2 regions of the Paenibacillus sp. S29 genome follow, and region 2 is predicted to be linked to the other one. Evidence: riboswitches for the same ligand, from Rfam matches in the RefSeq annotation. Region 2 holds a riboswitch; the other holds the start of a gene.
The links. Region 2 has a riboswitch for S-adenosylmethionine ahead of ACL9RM_RS14745 (methionine ABC transporter ATP-binding protein). Riboswitches for the same ligand answer to the same signal wherever they lie in the genome.
Positions count from the first base shown of each region.

Region 1: another riboswitch for S-adenosylmethionine. It lies ahead of metA (homoserine O-acetyltransferase MetA); the one in region 2 lies ahead of ACL9RM_RS14745 (methionine ABC transporter ATP-binding protein).

Region 1 covers NZ_JBMOUI010000010.1:47,199-54,717, forward strand. Annotated here, with positions in the region: gene ACL9RM_RS17330 (YitT family protein) at 1-505, shown strand, start outside; gene mqnC (cyclic dehypoxanthinyl futalosine synthase) at 602-1,735, opposite strand; gene ACL9RM_RS17340 (aminotransferase class I/II-fold pyridoxal phosphate-dependent enzyme) at 2,168-3,346, opposite strand; gene ACL9RM_RS17345 (PLP-dependent transferase) at 3,343-4,527, opposite strand; gene metA (homoserine O-acetyltransferase MetA) at 4,653-5,570, opposite strand; SAM riboswitch class I at 5,689-5,814, opposite strand; gene corA (magnesium/cobalt transporter CorA) at 6,366-7,301, shown strand; gene ACL9RM_RS17360 (HRDC domain-containing protein) at 7,463-7,519, opposite strand, start outside.
Region 2 covers NZ_JBMOUI010000007.1:270,462-277,980, reverse strand. Annotated here, with positions in the region: gene ACL9RM_RS14770 (DUF2515 family protein) at 1-537, opposite strand, end outside; gene ACL9RM_RS14765 (thioredoxin family protein) at 774-1,118, shown strand; gene ACL9RM_RS14760 (COX15/CtaA family protein) at 1,394-2,263, shown strand; gene ACL9RM_RS14755 (UbiD family decarboxylase) at 2,393-4,159, shown strand; gene ACL9RM_RS14750 (Cthe_2314 family HEPN domain-containing protein) at 4,211-4,936, shown strand; SAM riboswitch class I at 5,062-5,201, shown strand; gene ACL9RM_RS14745 (methionine ABC transporter ATP-binding protein) at 5,338-6,360, shown strand; gene ACL9RM_RS14740 (methionine ABC transporter permease) at 6,357-7,025, shown strand; gene ACL9RM_RS14735 (MetQ/NlpA family ABC transporter substrate-binding protein) at 7,100-7,519, shown strand, end outside.

The sequences.
Region 1 (7,519 bases), on a different contig from region 2:
TGGCGCAGGGCTGGCAGCTCGTCATGGTGGTCTGCTCGATTCACTAGGACTTAACGAATCTGACGATGGCCGTCCATCCACATTGTTGCTAACACACCGTAAGATTCCATTAATACAGATTGTTATGCTGTGTAATGGTCTGCTGCTCATTACCGCCGGCTTTGTGTTAGGCTGGGAGCCAGCTCTCTATTCAGCCTTATCCTGCCTCGCCGCCTATGAAACGACCCGGCTGATGTTTACCGGTCTGACGCGTATGGTTTGTGTTGTCAGCAAGAAACAGCAAACCGTCGAGGATGCCATATATCGCAGGCTGCGTATACACAGCACACCTGTTGGAGGCTCTGCACAGATAGAGGGTAAGATTAAAAGCGAATCTGAGGATAAAAAAGAACAAATGGTCATCGTTTACAACGTTCAACTGTTGGATTTGCAGCGTTTTAAGGCAGTCATCCAAATGGCTGACCCGCAGGCTGAGATCATGTATATGAAACGATGGAAAACATAGCAAAGTAACACATCAAAAAACGCTTATCTACACTAATCCTTATACATAGATTAGTGATGGATAAGCGTTTTGTAATTAACAATATATTAACGGATATTAATTTTGCATGATAAAATCATGTTCAATACTGCTGGCACTGTCAAAAGTACGAATAATATCATAACGGGTATTGCGCTGTGCCGGAATGTGACCCGTCTCGCGGATCAACTGTAAAATGGATTCGATGTTTACCTTATACGTTGCGCCTGCAGCGGAAACTACGTTTTCCTCAATCATGGTGCTGCCAAAATCATCGCAACCGTAGTATAACGATTTTTTACCGATTTCAGGTCCCATAGTTACCCATGAGGATTGAATATGCTTAATGTTATCCAATACAAGACGACTGATCGCAACGGTCTTCAGATATTCTTCTGGCGTCTGGCGTTCCTTCTTCAGATTGGTGTTGTCTGGCTGGAAGGTCCAAGGAATAAAGGCCAAAAATCCTTCAGAATTATATTTGTTTTCAATGCATTCGTCCTGAGCATCACGAACCCGCAACAAATGCAGCGCACGCTCCTCCATCAACTCACCAAAGCCGATAACCATCGTAGCGGTTGTGTTCATCCCAACCTTGTGAGCCGTTTGCATGACATCCATCCAATCACGCCAAGAGCCTTTGAGACGGCTAATTTTGCGGCGTGTGCGGTCATCCAAAATTTCTCCGCCTCCACCCGGAAGCGAATCCAATCCAGCTTCATGAATGGCTCGAATCGTATCTTCCATGGATAGACCGGATTTTTCCTTCATTTTGTGAATTTCAGCTGGCGAGAAGGAGTGCATCGTAATATCGGGAAAACGCTCCTTAATAGCTTTCAGCAAATCCGTATAATAACTGAACGGCAGATTTGGATTCACACCGCCTTGCATTAGAATTTCGGTGCCACCTACCTCCTGCGTTTCCTTGATCTTCTGAAAGATCACCTCATCCGGCAAAACATAACCTTCATCGGAACCCGGTCTACGGTAAAAAGCGCAGAAGCGACAGTATACGTCACATACGTTCGTATAGTTAATATTTCGTCCGATGACGAAGGTTTTAATGGGATCGGGGTGCATGCGATTCATGACCTTATTCGCCGCGTGACCTATTTTTTCTACCTCGTCTGATTCGAACAAAGCAACGGTATCCTCTAAATTCAGGCGTTCGCCGCGTAGGGCTTTATCTAAAATATGGTCGATTACACTCATGGTGTATCCTCCTTCGCTGTCACAGGGCGACGAAATGAACGACAGGACTTATGAACGAGAATGCTTTCACAAACCTGCGTTCGAACCCTGCCGTAATGTATGTTCATGACTGGCCTTGTATGTTGTCTGTGCTATTTAGCATAGTAAAACCTAATGATAATACTAACATATCTTTAGGTAAGGAACCATACTTATTCCCGCTTCTTTCTGCTTTTCACCTAGGAAAACAGGCAACTGCCAAGCTTATCTCAACATTGCGTATTGCCAAGAAATAACAAAACAGGACTGAAAGTGCCTTTTTTCACACTGTCCTTCATGTCATTCTTATAGAAAACAGCAAGCCTCCTGAAATACTGGAAACTTGCTGTTTAGCACTGTACATATTTGCTCTCGGCGTGAAAACGACAAAGATGCTGCGGATGTGCTAACGCTCTATCGCAGCGCCTCATCCAGATCACTGATCAGGTCATCAATATCCTCCAAACCTACGGAGAAACGAAGTAGTCCGTCCGTAATCCCGCGCTCCAATCGTACACTATGGGGCATAGCCGCATGTGACATCATCGCCGGATACGACAAGATGCTTTCCACAGCTCCCAGACTCACCGCTACAATTGGAATACGTACGCGACTGAGGACTTCTTTTGCACGCTCACCAGAACCCACATCAAACGATATCACTGCACCATAACCGCTGGATTGACGTTCATGAACTTCACGCCCTGGATGATTTTCCAGACCCGGGTAGTATACTGCCTCAATGTCGTTGCGCTCGTTCAGCCAGTTAGCGAGCTTGGCTGCACTCTTTTCGCTGTGAGCCATACGAGCCTCCAGTGTCTTCATACCGCGCATGAGCAACCATGACTCCTGCGGAGCCAGTACGGTACCCAGTCCATTTTGGAGCTGCTTGATTTGTCTCCCAAGCGATTCGGTACGCGCTACCGCAAGTCCTGCCAGCACATCGCTGTGTCCGCCCAGAAACTTGGTCGCACTGTGCAATACAATATCGACTCCCTGCTCAATCGGACGTTGATAATAAGGTGTCATAAAAGTATTATCCAATAAAGTTAAAAGTCCGTTGTCCTGTGCCCAAGAGGTTATTCCTGCTACATCGGTAATTTTGAGTGTCGGATTGGACGGGGTTTCCATATATACAGCCCTTGTATTCTCCTGCAACGCCTCTTTCACAAGGTTGAGGTCCGTCATGTCGACGAAGGTCGTTTCGATATTCATCCGTTTCAAAATGGAGGTCAACAGTCGATATGTTCCCCCATATACATCCTCGGAAACAATGACATGATCTCCAGCGGATAAGAGCATAAATGTAGTGGAGATGGCCGCCATACCTGACGCAAAGGCAAAGCCGCACGCCCCGCCTTCTAATAAAGCGATATAATCCTCCAAAGCTTGTCGTGTCGGATTACCTGAACGGCTATAGTCATGCTGGGGAGGATTAAAAATATCATGATGGTGAAAGGTAGAAGCTTGATAGATCGGGACGCTCGAGGCCCCCGTAACGCTGTCAATTTCAGAACCAAAATGCAGCAGCTTAGTAGCGAACTTCCGCTCTTTGTTCAAATCCTGCCCGATCCTCCTCGCATCCTCTATCATTGCAGCTCTCCTCCTTCTACTTCTTGACGTGCCGCTTCCAACGCCGAACGCAAATCTTCAATGAGGTCGTCTGTATGCTCAATGCCTACGGAGAAACGCAACAGCCTGTCATCTACCCCAACTGCATCTCGAATTTCTGCTGGTATGTCCGCATGTGTCTGCACCGCGGGATAGGTCATTAGCGACTCAACACCGCCGAGACTTTCCGCAAACGCAATGAGCTTAATGTGACGAAGCAAAGGTTCCACATAACGAGCATCCTTTACTTTAAAGGAGAAGATACCTGTATTTCCGCTGGATTGTTTATTTTGAATCTCACGACCTGGGTGGCCTTCGATAGCTGGATAGAATACTTCTGCCACCGCCGGATGCGTCAGTAAATAGTTAGACAGCACTGTTGCATTATGCTCATGTCGGTCCATACGCAGCGCTAACGTCTTCATCCCCTTCATCAACTGATAGCAGTCACTCGGGGAAAGCACGGCCCCTATGGAATTGTGCAGAAAGGAAATTTCAGCTGATAGCTCTTTGCCTTTGGTTACGATTAACCCTGCCAGCACATCGTTGTGTCCGCCCAAATACTTGGTTGCGCTATGTACCACAATATCCGCGCCGAGTTCCAATGGCCGCTGGAAGTATGGTGTTAGCAGCGTATTATCTACAATGGTAAGCAACTGATGTTGTGATGCCCATTCAGCCACCGCTCGAATATCAGTAATCATCATTAACGGATTTGTAGGTGTTTCTATGAATACAGCTTTGGTATTCGGTCGACATGACTGTTCGAGTGCTTCAAGATCGTTCGTATCCACATAACTGGCTGTTACACCAAATTTAGATAAAATACGCTCCAGCAAACGATATGTCCCGCCATACAGATCCAGCGATACTATGAGATGATCTCCCTGTCCAAACAATGCAAATACCGTTTGCAGCGCCGCCATACCTGAGCTGCATGCAAAGCCTGCATCACCAGATTCAAGTGCAGCAGAAGCCTCTTCCAGTACCTTTCGCGTGGGATTGATCGTCCGAATATAATCAAATCCTGTGCTTTGACCCAGACGGGGATGGCGGAACGCCGTAGATTGGTAAATCGGGTAATTAACAGCCCCGGTTACTGGCTCCTCTACTGAACCGATTTGTGCCAATCTACTTTCGATTTTCCACTGTTTCTCACTCATATGAATCCTCCTGTTAACTTCCATAGTGGGTGCTATAACCAATCCTGCAAAAATGGATGTCAAAGACTATACTGCTGCGCTACTGCAAGGTGGTACTGTACAAGGGTAAAGTACAAGCCCCTTTTTTAAATCTGGGGCCCGATATCGTAAGGTGTCTCTTGGTATACATAATAGTTCAGCCAATTCGAGAATAATAAATTGGCATGCGCCCGCCAGATTGAGGGCGGTGTGCGCTCAGGATCATCATTAGGAAAATAATTTTTGGGAACTTCAATATCCATTCCTTTGGCCACATCGCGGTCGTATTCCCATTTCAATGAAAGCGGGTCATATTCAGAATGCCCAGTTACAAAAATTTGTTTACCGTCAAGCGTGGCTACGAGGTACACTCCGGCTTCCTCGGATTCGGATAAAACTTCTAATTCGGCGATATGATCAATATCTTCCCGCCGAACCTCCGTATGTCTGGAGTGAGGGGCATAAAACAGTTCATCAAAGCCGCGTAGCAATTTTACTTTAGGTTTAATCACGGTGTGTGGAAATACGCCAAAGCATTTGTAGTCGAGCCCGTATTTCGGGACATTGAAATGATGGTATAAACCTGCCTGTGAGGCCCAACAAATGTGCATGGTCGAAGTTACATTCGTTTTCGTCCATTCAAAAATTTGCCGGATCTCCTCCCAGTAGTTCACATCCTCAAACTCAAGCTGTTCAACCGGAGCTCCTGTAATGACCATGCCGTCAAAACGACTGTTCTTAATCTCGTCAAACGTTTTATAGAACATATTCAAATATTCTTGCGATGTATTTTTGGATACATGAGACTTCATGTGCACCAGCGTGACGTCCACTTGCAGCGGCGTATTGCCGACCAGGCGCAATAGTTGGGTTTCCGTTGTTTCCTTCGTAGGCATCAAATTCAAAATGGCGATGCGCAACGGACGAATATCCTGATGATAAGCCAAGCTTTCATCCATTACGAAAATATTTTCGCCCTCCAGCACTTCCTTGGCAGGTAGTGTATCTGGAATTTTAATCGGCATGTAAACTCACTCCTTGTTCGGTAAGTTTTGCGAAAATCGTCCTGCTGAGATGCCGGGCATATAATAAAAAGACCTTTCTCTGGTTAGAGAAAGGTCATATTTGTATCCATATGCGCCTCTCTCATCTGTCAGGGCAACGCTCTTTGTACAAAGCGCGCGTCCTGCAAGAATTAGCACCGTGCGATTAAAATCGCCGGTTGCCGGGTATCATCGGGCTAGTCCCTCCACCTGCTCTTGATAAGATTTCGCTATATTCATTTTGGGTTCACAAAGTTCTTGTTGTTCACTTTAATGCATCGGCTGGGCTTCGTCAAGATGGGACTTTTAAATTTGTGCCCTGCAATCACATTTTGTCTACCTTTTCCATAGGTTAAATCATATCCCTCCTTTCGCTGAAGCTCTTGCAACTACTGTTGATTTAGCCCATGATTTTGCGCTTGAAAGGCCGTAGGCCGAGCGTTATACTATACAAGTGCTATTAGGCAAAAATATGGAGCAGTAGTGCAGATTTGAGTGTTTCCTGCGATACTGTGGCAATCTAAAAAAGAACATTTGAGAGGTGAATCCGGAATGGAAGGCGACCCGAGTCCGAGTAGGCGGCGATCCCTGAACAACAGCATAGGAATGACTTCAGCTTGCCGAAAGACGGGACGCCAGGCTCTGCATGCTCCAAAAGCCTCCGGCTTTTGATGAGAATGCACGCTTACCCGCACCGGCTAACTGGCTAACTGAGTTCATTCCTTATGCTTAAGGTAAACGTATTTCCGTTACGACGGAGCATAAGGAGTGACATATATGAAAATCCGTTTGGTCAACAACGGGGTTTTTACCCCTGTCGAAGAAATTGAAATGGCGCTTACTGCACCGGCAGAAGGTTTTTATTGGATTGATGCCGATGTCGATGATTTGGCAGTGCTCCAACCTTTATTTTCCATGCATGATCTTGCAGTAGAAGACTGTTTGAGTGAAGAAGAACAACGTCCGAAGATCGAAATTTATGAAAGCCATTATTTTATCGTTGTAAATAGCATTCGTTTTGATGATGAAGAAATATTTTTGCGAGCTTTGAACATCTTTCTCGGCCGCCATTTTATCATTACGGTGACCAAGCAGAAAATCAATGAGCTTCGTACCCTCAAGCCTATGCTGTGGGAGCAAGAAGTCAGCCAGCCTGACCGTTTTATGTATCTGCTGGTCGACTTGATTGTTGACAACTATTTTCTGGTTGGTGACCGGATTGAGGTCCGCATTGAAAAGCTGGAAGAAGATATTCTAATGCATACGAAAAAGTCGCATTTGAACGAAATCATCGGCTTACGAAGTGAGATTCTGTGGCTGAAAAAGGTGCTGGGTCCACAAAAGGAAGTCATCAATACCCTGAACAAACGGGATTTGCGACTCATCGACGATCAATTGCAAAAATATTTCAGCGACATTTATGAAAATGCTGTGAAAATTTCGGAGACTTTTGAAACTTACCGCGATTTGATGGGTAACCTTCGAGAAGCTTATCAATCCAGTATCGCCAATCGTGCCAATGAAATTATGCGTGTGTTTACGGCAATAACGACCGTATTTATGCCATTGACGGTCATTACCGGAATATATGGGATGAACTTCGATAATATGCCTGAACTTCATACACGTTATGGCTATTTTGTCGTCATTGGTATTATGGTGGCACTAGGTGTCAGTATGTTCTGTATTTTCCGCAAGAAAGACTGGGTTTAAAAAGAAAGGGGGAAAAAGTACGGAGTTGGATACCTATTTCGATTTTCAAGCTTGATCATAAAAAGCAGCAGCCGTGTCCTATGAGGAACTGGCTGCTGCTTTTTAGTCTGTTGGACCCTGAATGTACTTTAATACTTTAGCTTTATCCAATCAGTTCTATATTATCCAACATGTCGGTCGGGTAACTGCTGATGGCGAAACCGTATACGGATCAGACG
Region 2 (7,519 bases):
CGGGTAAGCATCTTGAAAAATAAGGGCATTACAGCGCTCCAGTAGCCGATACAGCCATTCCTTTTCCTGTTCGCCAAACAGGTTGCCAATCAGTCCCCCTTTCAGATCGGTCATATTATAGCCGCCATTACGAGAAACCAGGTGGGCCAGTAATGCCCAGTGTAACTCCGGGTAGCCACGATAGCATTCAAGGTAAGCGGCCGTGCGGGTGACGTTGCTGCGATTCTCCTGTGCTGTATCATTTTTGATCCGCTCCAGCAGCTCACAGTCTGTTTCGCATAAGGGCATATTCAGAGAAGAGGGACGCGTAGCGGGTCCGTTCACCAGCATTAACGCTTCAGCTTCATTCATAGCGGCCTGTGCTGTATGATAATCCCACGCTAGTTGACGCAAGGGGTAGCGTAATTTGCGGGATTCGGTCCAAGCCGCCCGTTTGCCCTCCCAAGCTTCCTCTGCAACACGGGGAACGGAACCCAGTAGCTTTAGCCCTCCTTGAAGCTGTCGAGATGCTGTATGGAGCCATTCGGTAAGAGACATGACTAAATAACCTCCTTTCCAATTGCAAGCATCCCCGTATCCTGCCAAGTATGTTGGGTATGCTGTTAGGATGTCGTCGCTCATGTGGATTCTTAAGTATATCTTTAGTATGCCTCAATGAGAGGGCTTCCAATCGGCATGTGAGCAGAATGGGGGAGTGTGCAAAAGCTTCACTTGGCGTTACAATAGAAAGTGCAATCTTTTCAGCATAAAAAGAATTTAAGGAGGAATCATCCATGCAAAAAATCGTCTCTCATGAAGACTTTAATAAGGCAATATCTACTCCCGGCGTAACGGTGGCTGTATTTAAGGCGGACTGGTGTGGGGATTGTCATTTCATTGATCCGTTCATGCCTGATGTGGAACAACAATATGCAGATAAGCTTACATTAATTGAGATTGATGTAGAACAGGCCGAAAGCGTCAGTCAAGAGCAGAATGTATTGGGTATTCCTAGCTTTATCGCTTACAGTGAAGGCAGAGAACTGGTACGTCTGGTGAACAGACTGCGCAAATCCCGCGAGGAGATTGAGCAATTTTTGGATCGGGCTGTTGAAGTCCATGCGAGCTTGGCAAAATAATGAATGCTGTACATGCATGAAGGTTACAAAGTGAATTTTAAACATCAAGACATTCAGAAAGCCGCTTCCTTCTAAGGGGGCGGCTTTCTCACGGACACGTTCACATTTTGTCAACAAAGCTCGTATGTCAAGGAACGATATATCAGTTATAATTACTTTAAGTGATCATTTCACAACATATAAAGTGAATAAATATTATATTTGGAAGGATACGGGTGAATTTGAATAACAAAATTAGAATATTAAAATGGCTGGCACTCGTAACATGTATTGTCATGTTTTTGGCTACCTTCGGTGGAGGTGTCGTGACACGGACGGATTCAGGTCTTGGCTGTGGCCGGGAATTCCCGCTTTGCAATGGCAAGCTGGTTCCGGCACATACGATCGCATCCCTTATTGAGTTCTCTCATCGTTCCGTTAGTGCCATGGCCGGGATTCTTTCTATCGCCTCATTTGTTGGCTTTTTGCTGTTTATGAAGCATCGGAAGGATTTACAGCTATTCTCGCTGCTCACGCTCTTGTTTGTCATCATACAAGGTGCCATGGGGGCGTTGGCTGTCATTTTCTCCCAATCGGCTGCTGTCATGGGACTGCATTTTGGCTTTGCGCTTATCGCCTTTGCCAGTGCAACTATGATGACGCTGGGGGCCTGGCAGGAGCACGCGGACTCACGCCACACTCCGCGTCTGATTCCTGGGCGTGTCAGTCGGGGCTATCGCAACTTTATATGGCTATCGACGATCTATACCTATATTGCTGTCTATTCAGGGGCGTTGCTTAGTCACTCGGTCATCCAGAAGGTTGTAAATATTGGGGGCTTCATATCTCCACTGCTGCTTCATCAGATTTCAGCCGGTCTGCTGTTCGTCATTATCTTGGCTGTGGGTCACTACTCATACCGTTATCACCCGAATCACCGAGATATCCGTATATTGGGTGTCGTGTCGGTCTTGTTAATTTTGCTTCAAGTGGTGATTGGAATTATCTTGTTGTACGTCAACAGACCTGAAATCTACATGTTTATCGTGCTGGGACATATGCTGGTGATTGCATCGTTGTTCTCCGTTTTGGCTTATCTGAGCTATCGTGTATGGCAATTGTCACCGGACCGCAAGCTTGTTCCGACCCAAGCACAACGTACCTAAGCATTTCATAGATCATAGTGAAGCGGATTTTTGCCCAAGAGGCGTTTAAACACGTATAATAGCATATAAGAAACAAACCAGGCCCACGAGTTTCTCGAGGGCTTGATTTGCTTAGGAGGAGTCGTCCAGTTGATCTACCAGAATTTGCGCCAATTTATTGAAGCGCTGCGTAAAGAAAATCATCTTAAAATTATAGAGGCACCTGTCGATCCTTACTTGGAGCTGGCTGAGATTCATCGAAGAGTCATTGAGGAAGAAGGGCCGGCACTGCTGTTCACGAATGTAAAAGGAACCCCGTTTCCTGTAGCCAGTAATCTGTTTGGCACGAATCGCCGTGTAGATATGGCTTTTGGCCCGCGACCTGAGCAACTGATGGATGCGATTGTCGGAGCCACCAAAACATTGTTTCCACCTACACCCAAAGCATTGTGGAATGAACGTGGCCTGATTAAGGACATGCTAAAAGTAGGGCTAAAAACAGTATCTCACAGCGAGGCCCCTGTATTGGGAGTTCGCCGTACAGAGGCTCCGTTAGCGCCACTGCCTAAAGTGACCAGTTGGCATGAGGATGGAGGGCCGTTTATTACGCTTCCACTCGTGTATACCGAGAAGCCAGGTCAGCCCAAGGATCATAATCTGGGGATGTACCGCATTCAGATTTATGATGATCAGACGACGGGCATTCACTGGCAAATTCATAAAGGCGGCGGTTTCCATTATCATGAAGCGGAGCTGCGTAATGAGCCATTGCCTACGACGATTATCATTGGTGGCCCGCCTGCCCTGATTGCGTCTGCCATTGCTCCAGCACCGGAAAACTTGCCTGAGCTGCTGCTGGCTTCGCTTATTATGGGAGGCAAGCTGCCCATGACAGAAGATCCGCTTGGGGGTCACCGGATTCCAGCAGAAGCAGAATTTGCAATCAGCGGTTATGTGCCGCCTCATGAACGCCGTCCGGAAGGCCCGTTTGGTGATCATTTTGGATATTATTCATTACAGCATGATTTCCCTGTATTTCATGTCAAACATATGCATCACCGCAAGGATGCCATTTATCCGGCAACCATTGTAGGTAAGCCTCGGCAAGAAGACTACTATCTCGGTGAGTTTTTGCAACGTCTGCTGTCGCCTGCATATCCGCTTGTGATGCCTTCCGTCAAGTCCCTGTGGGCGTATGCGGAAACGGGCGTACATGCGCTGGCAGCGGCAGTCGTACGTGAAAGCTACTCCCGTGAAGCGCTTGTATCCGGTTTTACTATTTTGGGTCAAGGTCAATTATCGTTGACCAAGTTCCTGATGCTGACGGATCGAGTAATTGATTTATCTGACTTTAACCTGCTGCTGGAAACCATTCTGGAGCGATTTAATCCAGCAACGGATTTATTTATTTTCAATCACACGTCACACGATACACTCGATTACACAGGCCGCAAGCTGAATCATGGTAGTAAGGCGATCCTGATGGGGATAGGTGAGCCTGTACGTGAATTGTCTCGTGCTTATGAGGGAGGCGATCTGCCGGGAATTCGTGAAATTAAGCCCTATTGCGGAGGATGCCTCGTCGTATCGGGTGCGTCTTTTGAGCAGGAACCTGAGCTGGCGGCACGTGTTTTGGAGCGACTAGCAGCGGGTGAGCAAGAGTGGCCGCTCGTCTTTATTGTGGACGATGCCAAAGAAGTTGTTCGCTCTCAAGCCTCGTTCCTGTGGACGGTGTTCACACGCTTTAACCCGGCTACGGATATGTACGCGGACAGCGAAGTGCGTTTGCATCATCTGAACTATAAGCTGCCGATTGTAGTGGATGCGCGTATGAAGCCGGGGTATCCGGATGAGGTGTTACCGCGTGAGGATATTGTTAAGCTTGTAGATCAACGATGGACGAGTTATTTCGCTTGACGCCCTAATGAAACCTACAGCCGGATTTTACATTTATAAGGAGGCGTAAGCATGATACGCAAGCTACTGGGTGAGCCGCCACGTGTGAACAAGGGCATCTTGCTGGATGCCATGAATAGCATGTCAGATATGTTGAGCTTGCTGGAGCGGCAAATTCAGGCTGGTGGAGATCCGACCCACGATTTTCGGAAGGCGGATATTTTGACACGCGGTCTAATGTCATCTCTGGATGAACTGGAGCAGAGCCATCATGCTGCCGCCTTTTTCCGTATGAAAGTGAAAGCCGGATATGCTGAAGATATGAGCGAGGATGAAAAATCCGACTATGCATTATATGTTTTCTTTTATAAAGATGGGTTTGTGAGGGTATTCTCCATTTTAGATAAGCTGGGTAACTGGCTGAATGATCTGTGTGATTTAAAAACAGGGCAGTATAAGGCTCATTATTCGTATTTTACCGTGTTGCGGCAGCTCAAGTATCTCAAAATGCATCCTGTATTGACCGATAATTTAATTGATATCAAGGACACATACAACGATGCCATCAATCGGCTGCGTAAGCGTCGGAATACGGAGATACACTATATGAATACGGAAATGCAGGATGATCTCTGGCAACGACACCGAGCTTTGTATGGAAAAATCCAACTGGAGGACCTCGATCACCATTTGGAAGATTTGCAGCAGGGCTTGGAAATGGTGTGTCGGTCGCTGTCAAACGCCTTTACTTATACTGCGAAACAATGGGAGAACCGGGCAGTACGCCCAAAAATATGATAGAAAATATCCTTTGACAAAGCTATGTAAACTATCTATACTGAAACCTAGTTTCAGAAAAATGCTTGAATTATATTTTTTTATATAAACTTAACGGACAGCTAAAGCTGGAGTTTAACATATTTTTCTTATCCAGAGAGGTGGAGGGACTGGCCCGATGAAGCCCGGCAACCCGTTCTTTCCCGGTGTAATACACTGGGAGGGAACATGATGGTGCTAATTCCTACAAAACCGCTAGAGTTATAGCGATTTTGGCAGATGAGAAAAGGTTCGCAAGGTGGGGCCCTTTTCATTCTGTGAAAGGGGCTCTTTTTTGTATAAATAAATAGCGATTTTATACAATCCTGAGAGATGACAACTGGTTAAAAGGGTAAGGAAGAAGTGAAGGGGGTCGCAGCACGTTGATAGAGCTTAAGCAGTTAACCAAGCATTATGGCAAAGGTAACCGACGCGTTAATGCGCTGTCTGGGTTGAATCTTTCTATAAAGCGTGGAGAAATATTCGGGGTGATTGGTCACTCCGGGGCGGGGAAAAGTACATTGATCCGCTGTATTAATTTATTGGAACGCCCTACTTCAGGTGAAGTATGGGTAGACGGGGTAAACCTCACCACTGTGAGTCAATCCCAATTACAAATGCAGCGCCGAAAAATCGGAATGATTTTTCAGCATTTTAATTTGTTGTCCTCGGCGACGGTGTATGACAATATTGCATTTCCATTGCGGCTGGTAAACACGCCCAAGCAGAAGCTGGACAAGAAGGTTCGTGAACTGCTGGAATTGGTGGGTCTCGAAGAACACAGTGGAAAATATCCGTCACAGCTCTCAGGTGGACAGAAGCAACGGGTAGGAATTGCACGGGCGCTGGCTAGTGATCCTCATGTATTGCTGTGTGACGAAGCGACTTCAGCGCTTGATCCGCAGACGACGGGGTCTATCCTGAAATTGCTGCTGGATATTAATCAGCGCTTTAATTTAACCATCGTACTGATTACACATGAAATGCATGTCATTCAAAGCATCTGTGATAAAGTTGGCGTCATTCATCAGGGCGACATCGTGGAGCAAGGTCCGGTGGCGGAAGTATTTTTGAAGCCGCAGCACCAGGTAACCAAGGACTTTATTCAACGGGAGTCAGAACATCCCGAGGAGCTGCAAGCAGCGATTGCGGCAGCGGGTGGCGGCGAGTCGGCGCAGGTGGTGCGTATCTCCTTCTTGGGCAGCAAAACATATGATGCGATTCTGTCGCGTACGGCTCGAAGTACTGGTGTTGATTTTGCGATCTTGCAGGGAACTATATCTACGATTAAAAATGTACCCTATGGACAGCTAATCGTTCGTTTTGAAGGAAATCATGAGGATATAGAGCATACGTTGCGCGAAGTGTCTGGGCAAGGGCTTGATGTGGAGGTGATTGGACAATGAGCGAACTTGATTTTTCACAAGTGAGTTGGGAAGAGCTAGGGAATTCTACGCTGGAAACCCTTCAGATGCTTGGGGCATCTGCATTGTTCACCCTCGTTATTGGTTTGCCGCTTGGTATATTATTGTTTCTGGCGAGCCGCTCCTCGTTGACTCTGATGAAGGTGATATACATTGTATTATCATTTATCGTTAACATTTTACGTTCCGTACCCTTTATCATTTTGATCGTTGCACTTATTCCTTTTACACGATCGCTGGTAGGTACCTCGACCGGGGTGCTGGGAACCATTCCGCCATTGGTTATCGGGGCTGCCCCATTCTTTGCACGTCTTGTCGAAACGTCTCTGCGTGAAGTGGACAAGGGCGTCATTGAAGCCGCACAAGCGATGGGTGCCTCGACAGGACAAATTATCCGGCGTGTGCTGTTACGTGAGGCACTTCCGGGTCTGCTCGCTGCATTAACCATTACCGTCGTTACACTCGTATCCTACACGGCAATGTCCGGGATGATCGGGGGCGGTGGACTAGGTACACTGGCTATCAACTACGGCTATTATCGTTATGAAACGGCTGTAATGATCGTTGCGGTCGTGCTGATGGTTGTATTGGTACAATTGCTGCAAATGGCGGGAGATCGCCTCGTGCGGCATTATACTCGAAAATAGGGAAAACATATAGATATCCTTATTGATCAGGACGTTTGCTCCTGAATATTACAAATTATTGGAGGGGTAATAACATGAAGAAATGGGTATTGGCTGTATTAAGCTTGACATTAATTGCGGTGCTGGCTGCTTGCGGTACAAAGAGCACAACATCGGATACAAACAATGCGAACGAAAATACAGGCGGATCACCACGTGAAGTGGAGCTGAAAGTTGGAGCTTCTCCTGTGCCACATGCGGAAATTTTGGAAGCAATCAAGCCTCAGTTGGAAAAAGAAGGGGTTCGCCTCCAAGTCGTTCAGTTTAACGACTATGTACAGCCGAACGTTCAATTGTTTGACAAGCAGCTGGATGCTAACTTCTTTCAACATGTACCTTACTTGGATGTGATGAACAAAGAGCGCAAAATGGATTTGGTTTCTGTGGGCGCGGTTCACCTGGAGCCTTTCGGCGTCTACTCCCAAAAATATAAAAAGCTTGATGAACTTCCAGAT